2 regions of the Streptomyces sp. BBFR2 genome follow, and region 2 is predicted to be linked to the other one. Evidence: riboswitches for the same ligand, from Rfam matches in the RefSeq annotation. Region 2 holds a riboswitch; the other holds the start of a gene.
The links. A riboswitch is a leader RNA that binds a small molecule or an ion and turns the genes downstream of it on or off. The one in region 2 is predicted to bind S-adenosylmethionine.

Region 1 (4,581 bases), 2.6 Mb from region 2:
AAGCCTCTCCGTTCCGGTGCCCTCCCCGCACACAGCAGGAGACCCGCACCCCGAGCGGGATGCGGGTCTCCCCGATGCTGCAGTCGGTCGGCGCTCAGCCGGCCGCCACCCGGACCATGTCCGCCTGCGGCCCCTTCTGGCCCTGCGAGATCTCGAACTCGACCCGCTGACCCTCCTCAAGGGTGCGGTAGCCGTCCATCTGAATCGCGCTGTAGTGGACGAAAACATCCGCACCACCGTCGACCGCGATGAAGCCGTACCCCTTCTCCGCGTTGAACCACTTGACGGTGCCCTGAGCCATGCCTAACTCCCCTATTACTGGCCCTTGCGCAGGACCGCACTCCGCGGACCCGGGTCAGACCTCACCCCGCGAATGGCCCGTGGGGTGTGCGCCGGAACGCGTCGACCGCCGCCGAATGTATCCGCACCGACGCCCAGCGCAACAGGTCAATCGGACGAGAATTCTGACGACGCGAGAAGTGGCGATATGCGCAGAACTGGCCATATTCCCGGGCAACTCGGGCCGGACAAAAGGCACTTAAGGCGCAAACACCGCACACACTTTGCACACAACTCATCGCGATCCCGGGGCGTTGGGAAGGCCGCCACACCGTGCTCGACGAGCAGAAGAAGGGGATCCGCGAAATGGTATCGCGTTTTGCAGGACTGTTTCACAACGCGGAATCGCTCCGTCCGGATATCCGAACGGAGCGATTACCAGCCAGCAAGAGAAAGGAATGGCGAAAACTATTCGCCACCCGGGTGGCGGCTCCCCGCCCCCGGCCCCGGCGTCAGCAGCCGCCGGCCACCGCCGGGATGATCGAGATGCCCGCGCCGTCCGGCGTCGGGGTCTCCAGGCCCTGCTCGAAGCGGACGTCGTCGTCGTTGACGTAGACGTTCACGAAGCGCCGCAGCTTGCCCGCGTCGTCCAGCACCCGGGCGGCGATGCCCTGGTGGTTCTTCTCCAGATCGGTGATGACCTCGGACAGCGTCGCGCCCTCGGCGGTGACCTCGGACGCGCCTGCGGTGTACGTGCGGAGGATGGTGGGGATGCGGACCTTGACGCTCATGGGTTCTGCCTTCCAACGACTGCGGATACGTCTGCGGGGCCGCCCGCCGCGTCCGGACGGGACGGGCGGCGGACGGACCGGATCGGCCGGCTGCCGGCCGGGAGCGACCGGGAGTCAGCCGGCCAGACCGGCCGAGCGGAACGCGTCCAGGCTCGGGCGGATGGTGGCCGTGGGGCCGGTGGTCGGAGCGACGGCGTCAAGCGTCTTGAGGCCGTCGCCGGTGTTGAGGATGACGGTGGTCAGGGCCGGGTCGAGCAGGCCCGCTTCGAGGAGCTTGCGGGTCACGCCGACGGTCACCCCGCCCGCGGTCTCCGCGAAGATCCCCTCCGTCCGCGCCAGCAGCTTGATCGCGTCCACGACCTGCTCGTCGTCGACATCCTCCACCGCGCCGCCCGTCCGGCGCGCGATGTCGAGGACGTACGGCCCGTCGGCCGGGTTACCGATCGCCAGGGACTTGGCGATGGTGTCGGGCTTCTGCGGGCGGACCACGTCGTGGCCGGCCTTGAACGCCGTCGACACCGGGGAGCAGCCCTCCGCCTGGGCGCCGTAGATCTTGTAGGGCTTGTCCTCGACGAGACCGAGGGCGATCAGCTCCTTCAGCCCCTTGTCGATCTTGGTGAGCTGGGAGCCGGAGGCCACCGGGATGACGATCTGGTCCGGCAGCTCCCAGCCGAGCTGCTCGCAGATCTCGTACGCCAGGGTCTTGGAGCCCTCGCCGTAATAGGGGCGGAGGTTGACGTTGACGAAGCCCCAGCCCTCGCCGAGCGGGTCGCCGATCAGCTCGGAGCAGAAGCGGTTCACGTCGTCGTAGTTGCCCTCGATGCCGACGAGGTCGCCGCCGTAGACCGCGGCCATGACGACCTTCCCGGCCTCCAGGTCGTGCGGGATGAAGACGCAGGAGCGGAAGCCGGCGCGGCGGGCGGCGGCGCCGACGGCACCGGCGAGGTTGCCCGTCGAGGAGCAGGAGAGGGTGGTGAAGCCGAAGGCGCGCGCCGCCTCGACGGCGATGGCGACGACCCGGTCCTTGAAGGAGTGCGTCGGGTTGCCGGAGTCGTCCTTGACGTAGAGGCCGCCGGTGACGCCCAGCTCGCGGGCGAGGTTGTCGGCCTTGACCAGCTTGGTGAAGCCGGGGTTGAGGCTGGGCTTCTCGGCCACGTCCGCGGGGACGGGCAGCAGCGGTGCGTACCGCCAGATGTTGTTCGGACCGGCCTCGATCTGCTTCTTCAGTGCTTCCGGGTCGCCGCTCGGCAGCTCGTACGCCACTTCCAGGGGACCGAAACAGGTCGCACAGGCGAAGATCGGGCCGAGCGGGAAGCGCTCACCGCATTCGCGACAGGACAGAGCGACGGCGGGACCGAGAGTGACGGAGGAAGCGTTTTCGGTAACTTCGACAGTTTGCGCAGCCATGGAGGCGAGGCCCTTTCTCCTCATCTTCCTCGCGGCGCATCTCGCCGCGAGACGGATTTGGCACCTTCCCTAGCCGGGAGCCTCGCGCCGCGTGACGCGGTCGAGACCGGCTGGAGGGTTGCCGGGGCTTCAACGGGCCGTATCCCTCTGCCCCTCTGGATGAGCGGTATGGCGCTGGGAAATCCCAGGCGTTTGTGGTGCGGTGACCCCGGCATGCGGCGGTCATCCGCGTTGTTCAAGACTGTAACCGACGGCACTGACAGGAGAGCCAGCCGTCCGAACCGCGAGATGGATCACATGCGCCGACGAGACGGCGCGCACCGAGGAGTCTGAAGACGTGCTGGAAGAGGTGGAGCGCTGGCTGGGGCGCCGCTCCTGGTCCGCTGCCGACCGGCCGCTGCCGCAGTTGCTGGAGGCCAAACGGCTCAGCGGCCGCACGGTCAGCGTCGTACTGCCCGCACTCGACGAGGAGGCGACGGTCGGCACGATCGTCGCGGCCATCCGGGCCGCCCTGATGACCGAGGAGGTGCCGCTCATCGACGAGCTGGTGGTCCTCGACTCCGGGTCCACCGACCGGACCGCCGAGGTGGCGGCAGCCGCCGGGGCACGGGTGGTGGCGCGGGACGACGTGCTGCCGCGGCTTCCGGCGGTGCCCGGCAAGGGCGAGGTGCTGTGGCGGTCGCTGCTGGTCACCCGCGGCGACATCGTCTGCTTCGTCGACGCGGACCTGCGGGAGTTCTCGCCGGCGTTCGTCTCCGGGATCGTCGGGCCGCTGCTGACCGACCCGGACGTGCAGTTCGTCAAGGCGATGTACGACCGGCCGCTGGAGACCGGCGGCGCGCCCGGTGGCGGCCCCGGGCAGGGCGGCCGGGTCACCGAACTGGTCGCCCGCCCGCTGCTCAACCTCCACTGGCCGCAGCTCGCCGGGTTCGTGCAGCCGCTGGGCGGCGAGTACGCGGCGCGGCGCTCGCTGCTGGAGCGGCTGCCGTTCCCCGTCGGGTACGGCGTCGAGCTGGGGCTGCTGGTCGACGCGTTGCACACGGTCGGTCTGGACGCGCTGGCCCAGGTGGACGTCGGGGTGCGCAAACACCGCCACCAGGACGGTCAGGCGCTGGGCCGGATGGCCGCGGCGATCTACCGCACCGCCCAACTCCGGCTCGCCCGAGGGCACTTGGTGCGTCCGCGGCTGACGCAGTTCGTCCGCGGCGAGAACGGTTTCGTCCCCCGGACGAGCGATGTCGACACGGAGGAGCGGCCCCCGATGGCCGAGGTCCCGGAGTACGCGGAGAGCCGGGCGGCCTGAGGGCGCCGGGGCGGGCTCGTCCGGTGGGGCGACGGCCCGCCCCCGGGTGTCCCTCCCTTGGCCTCATTCGTACGTGTGCGCCGATCCGGTGCGGGCTAGGGTCGCGGCATGGCCTCCGAACACAGCGGTACCGCCCCTGCCCGGACGCCCGCCGCGGAGCGCGGCGCCGGGGTACTCGTCGCGTCCAACCGCGGCCCGGTCTCGTACACCGTCGGCGCGGATGGTGCGCTGAGCGCGAGACGGGGCGGCGGCGGGCTGGTCTCCGGGCTGTCGGCGATCGGGCCGGAGGCGGACGCGGTGTGGGTGTGCGCGGCGCTCGGCGACGGTGACCGGGAGGCCGTACGGCGCGCGGACGGTGAGCTTCCGGTGGCCGACACCGGCGGACAGCGTGTTCTGATGCTGGACATCCCGGCGGAGGTGCACACCGCCGCGTACAACGGCATCGCCAATTCCGTGCTCTGGTTCGTCCACCACATGCTCTACCAGACGCCGCTGGAGCCGTCGTTCGACTCGGATTTCCGGAAGAAGTGGGCGGCGTACGAGGCGTACAACGCGGCGTTCGCGGAGGCGCTGGACCGGGCGGCGGCACCGGGCGCCGCGGTGCTCATCCAGGACTACCACCTGGCGCTGGCCCCGGGGATGCTCCGCGAGCGCCGCCCCGACCTGCGGATCGGTCACTTCTCGCACACCCCGTGGGCGCCGCCGGAGTACTTCGCGCTGCTGCCCGACGACATCCGGGAGCGGCTGATCCGGGGCATGCTCGGCGCCGATCGCGCGGGGTTTCTGACGCGGCGGTGGGCG
Region 2 (4,581 bases):
TGGCCGGCATGATGGTCCACATGATGCGGGTGTTCTTCACCGGCGCCTTCCGCAAGCCGCGCGAGGTCAACTGGCTGTTCGGCTTCCTGCTGCTGGTGCTGGGCATGTTCACCGGCTTCACCGGCTACTCCCTCCCCGACGACCTGCTCTCCGGCACCGGCGTGCGGTTCATCGAGGGTGTCATCCTGGCGATGCCGCTGATCGGCTCGTACCTGCAGATGTTCATCTTCGGCGGGGAGTTCCCGGGGCACGACATCATCCCGCGGTTCTTCACGGTGCACGTGCTGCTGCTGCCGGGCATCATGCTCGGCCTGCTGGTGGCCCACCTGATCCTGGTCTTCTACCACAAGCACACGCAGTTCCCGGGTGCCGGCAAGACCAACAAGAACGTCGTCGGCATGCCGCTGCTGCCGGTCTACATGGCCAAGGCCGGAGGCTTTTTCTTCCTGGTCTTCGGTGTCATCTCGGTGATCGCGGCCGTCGCGAGCATCAACCCGGTGTGGGCCATCGGCCCGTACCGCCCGGACCAGGTGTCCACCGGCGCCCAGCCCGACTGGTACATGGGCTTCGCCGAGGGTCTGGTCCGTGTCATGCCGGGCTGGGAGTGGAACTTCTGGGGTCACACCATCAACTTCGGTGTGCTCATCCCGATCCTGATCTTCCCGCTGGTGCTGGTGGCCATCGCGGTCTACCCGTTCATCGAGTCCTGGGTGCGGGGTGACAAGCGCGAGCACCACATCCTGGACCGTCCGCGCAACGCCCCGACCCGTACCGGTTTCGGTGTGGCCTGGCTGGTCGCGTACTTCGTGATGCTGATCGGTGGCGGTAACGACCTGTGGGCGACCCACTTCCACCTGTCGATCAACTCGATCACCTGGTTCGTGCGGATCGCGTTCTTCGTCGGCCCGGTGCTGGCGTTCATCGCGACCAAGCGGATCTGCCTGGGTCTGCAGCGCCGCGACAAGGACAAGGTGCTGCACGGCCGCGAGTCGGGCATCATCAAGCGGCTGCCGCACGGTGAGTTCATCGAGGTCCACGAGCCGCTCAGCCAGGAGCAGCTGCACGTTCTCACCCAGCACGAGCAGCCCGCGCCGTTGGAGCTGGAGCCCGAGGTCGACGAGAACGGCGTCGAGCGCAAGGCCACGCGGTCGCAGAAGCTGCGTGCCAAGCTCTCGAAGGCGTACTACGGCGAGGACAACGTCATCCCGAAGCCGACCGTCGAGGAGTACAAGGAGATCAGCAGCGGCCACGGCCACCACTGATCACCGAGCCGCCGTGAGGACACGGCGGTAGTGAGACGCCACCCAGAGGGCCCCGTCCGGACACCGGACGGGGCCCTCCGGCCGTTCCGCGGCTCGATAGGGTTCCCCCATACGCAGGCACGAACCAGGAGTGTGGACCATGAACGTTGCGACCCCGGCAGGCGGCGACAGCGTGGCGGCCCGCACCTGGCCGGATGTGCTGAACGCCCTCCTCGGCGGCCGGGACCTCACCGCCGACGACACCGCCTGGGCGATGGACCGGATCATGCGGGGCGAGGCCACCGACGCGCAGATCGCCGGGTTCGCGGTGGCGCTGCGGGCCAAGGGCGAGACCGTCGCGGAGATCTCCGGACTGGTCCGCGCGATGTACGCGCACGCCCGGCTGATCGACGTACCGGGCCCCGGCGTGGACATCGTCGGCACGGGTGGCGACGGCGCCAAGACCGTCAACATCTCCACGATGTCCTCGATCGTGGTGGCCGGTACGGGTGCGAAGGTCGTCAAGCACGGCAACCGCGCCGCGTCGTCGGCGAGCGGCTCCTCCGACGTCCTGGAGCAGCTCGGCGTCCGGCTGAACCTCTCGCCGCGGCGGGTCGTGGAGGTCGCCGAGGAGGCGGGTATCACGTTCTGCTTCGCGGTCACCTTCCACCCGGCGCTGCGGCACGTCGCCGCCGCCCGCGGCCAACTGGGCATCCGCACCACCTTCAACGTGCTGGGCCCGCTCACCAACCCCGCGCGGGTCCAGGCGCAGGCGACCGGTGTCGCGGACGCGCGGATGGCGCCGATCCTCGCCGGGGTGCTCGCCGAGCGCGGCTCGTCCGCGCTGGTCTTCCGCGGGGACGACGGACTGGACGAGCTGACGACGACCGCGACGTCCCGGGTGTGGATCGTGCGGGACGGCGCGGTGCGCGAGGAGACGTTCGACCCGCGGGACGTCGGCATCCCGCTGGTGCCGGTCGAGGCGCTGCGCGGCGCCGACGCCGCGTACAACGCCGGGGTGGCGCGGCGGCTGCTGGACGGGGAGAAGGGGCCGGTGCGGGACGCGGTGCTGCTGAACTCCGCGGCGGCGCTCGCCGCGCTGGAGCCGGCCGCGGCGCCGCTGGCCGAGCGGATCCGGGCCGGTATGGAGCGGGCCGCGGAGTCGATCGACTCCGGGGCGGCCAAGCGGGCGCTGGAGCGCTGGGCGGCGGCCAGCAACGCCTGAGCGCCGCACGGCCGCTACGGGACTCGCCCTGATTCCCGTAACGGCCGGCAACGCCTCAGTGCCGCACGGCCGTTGCGGGGAATTCCGGGCGAGCCCGGTCCGATGTGATCTCAGTAATCGGACCGGGCTTGCGCCGTTCCGTGCATATGGCATGATGCTGCGCAGGTCACGAGTGACAGCGACACAGGCCCCGGCCCGCTGTCCGGCAACCCTCCTTCCGTGGCGGGGTGCCCCGGGTGATGACCAGGCCGCAGGCAGCGAGGTCTGCGGCAAGCGCGGATCCCTCGCCAGGGATCCTGGTCCTCAGAGGGAGAACTTCCGTGAACCAGCGAATGCGATAGGGCTGTAAAAGCCCCCTCTCCAGCTTTTCGCTTCTCAGTAATTCCAGCGCTCCGCCGCTGCTTTTCCTGCCCGGATTCCGCCGCGCCCTTCCGCGATATCCGTATGCCCGCGCGCGGTGAATTCGCCTTTCTCTCACGGGAGTTCGCCATGTCTGTCTCCACCGTTGCCACCGACCGCCCCGTTTGTTCCCCGCTGGACGTTCTGGGGCGAGATGTCCTGGTGCCGCTGGTCACCGGCGGGGAGGTCGGCTACGCCGCCCTCGACTACGCCGCGAGCGCCCCCGCGCTCCAGCGGGTCTGGGACGACGTGGCCGCCTACGCCCCGTACTACGGCAGCGTGCACCGCGGCGCCGGCTACCTCTCGCAGCTCTCCACCGACCTCTTCGAGAACGCCCGCGCCACCGTCGCCGGCTTCCTGGGCTGCCGCGACGACGACCAGGTGATCTTCACCCGCTCCACCACCGACTCCCTCAACCTGCTGGCCGCCGCGCTGCCGCCGGCCACCCGGGTCTTCGTCTTCGAGACCGAGCACCACGCCTCGCTGCTGCCGTGGGAGCGGCGCGACGGCGTCGAGGTCACCTACCTCGACGCGCCCCGCACCCCGCGCCAGGCCGTCGACATCCTGGAGAAGGCCCTCGCCGCCCGCGAGCCCTACGGCCCGGCGCTGGTCTGCGTGACCGGCGCGTCCAACGTCACCGGCGAGCTCTGGCCGGTCAAGGAACTGGCCGCCGCGGCGCACGCCCACGGTGCGCGGATCGTGCTGGACGCCGCACAACTGGCGCCGCACCACCCCGTCGACCTCGCCGAACTCGACGTGGACTGGGCCGCGTTCTCCGGCCACAAGCTGTACGCGCCGTTCGGCTCCGGTGTGCTGGCCGGCCGCGCCGACTGGCTTCAGGAGGCCGACCCGTACCTGGCCGGCGGCGGCGCCAGCCGGACCGTCGCGCGGCGCCCCGACGGCGGCGTCGATGTCGCCTGGCACACCAGCGCCGCCCGCCACGAGGCCGGTTCGCCCAACGTCATCGGCGCCTACGCCATCGCCTCCGCCTGCCAGGCCCTCACCGAGGCCGGCTTCGACACCCTCGTCGCCCGCGAGCAGGAACTGATCGCCCGCGTCCGCACCGGCCTCGCGGAGGTCCCCGCCGTCCGGATCCTCTCGCTCTTCGGCGACGACGCCCCCCGCGTCGGCGTGCTCTCCTTCGTCGTCGATGGCTGGAACAGCTCGCACTTCGCGGCGGCGCTCTCCGCCGAGTACGGCATCGGCGTCCGCGACGGCCTGTTCTGCGCCCACCCCCTGGTCCGCACGCTGCTGGGCGGCGCCCCCGACGAGCCCGGCGAGTGCGGCGCCCCCGACGCGGCCCCCGGCGAGCGCTCCCTCAACGCGATCCGCGTCAGCTTCGGCGCGGGCACGCCCGACGAGCACGTCGACCGTTTCGTCCGCGCGGTCAAGGAACTCGTCGCGGACGGCGCGCGGTGGAGCTACCGCACGGAGGAGGGCCGGTGCGTGCCGTACGCGGCCTAGGCCGCGGGTTTTTCCGACGGGGGTGAGCTGGTCGGGCCCGGCCGCTTGCGCGGGGCCCGGCCGCTTGCGCGGGGCTTTTTCCGACCGGGGTGACCTGGTCGGGCCTGGTCTTTCCGCTTGCGCGGGGCCTGGCCGCTTGCGCGGGGCCGGTTCGTGAGGGTGGCTTTCCGGCGGGGGCGTTCGGGCCTCTTCCGCTTGTGCGGTGCGGATTCGCTGTGCGGGGCGGGCCGTTGTGGTGGGTGCGGTTCGTGG

Region 1: another riboswitch for S-adenosylmethionine. It lies ahead of thrC (threonine synthase); the one in region 2 lies ahead of ACGH2B_RS21415 (aminotransferase class V-fold PLP-dependent enzyme).

Annotation. Positions count from the first base shown of each region.
Region 1 covers NZ_CP172415.1:2,650,617-2,655,197, forward strand. Annotated here, with positions in the region: gene ACGH2B_RS10045 (cold-shock protein) at 95-301, opposite strand; gene ACGH2B_RS10050 (MoaD/ThiS family protein) at 792-1,070, opposite strand; gene thrC (threonine synthase) at 1,185-2,477, opposite strand; SAM riboswitch class I at 2,495-2,643, opposite strand; gene ACGH2B_RS10060 (glucosyl-3-phosphoglycerate synthase) at 2,815-3,780, shown strand; gene ACGH2B_RS10065 (trehalose-6-phosphate synthase) at 3,889-4,581, shown strand, end outside.
Region 2 covers NZ_CP172415.1:5,265,352-5,269,932, forward strand. Annotated here, with positions in the region: gene ACGH2B_RS21405 (cytochrome bc complex cytochrome b subunit) at 1-1,262, shown strand, start outside; gene trpD (anthranilate phosphoribosyltransferase) at 1,402-2,466, shown strand; SAM riboswitch class IV at 2,631-2,748, shown strand; gene ACGH2B_RS21415 (aminotransferase class V-fold PLP-dependent enzyme) at 2,956-4,329, shown strand.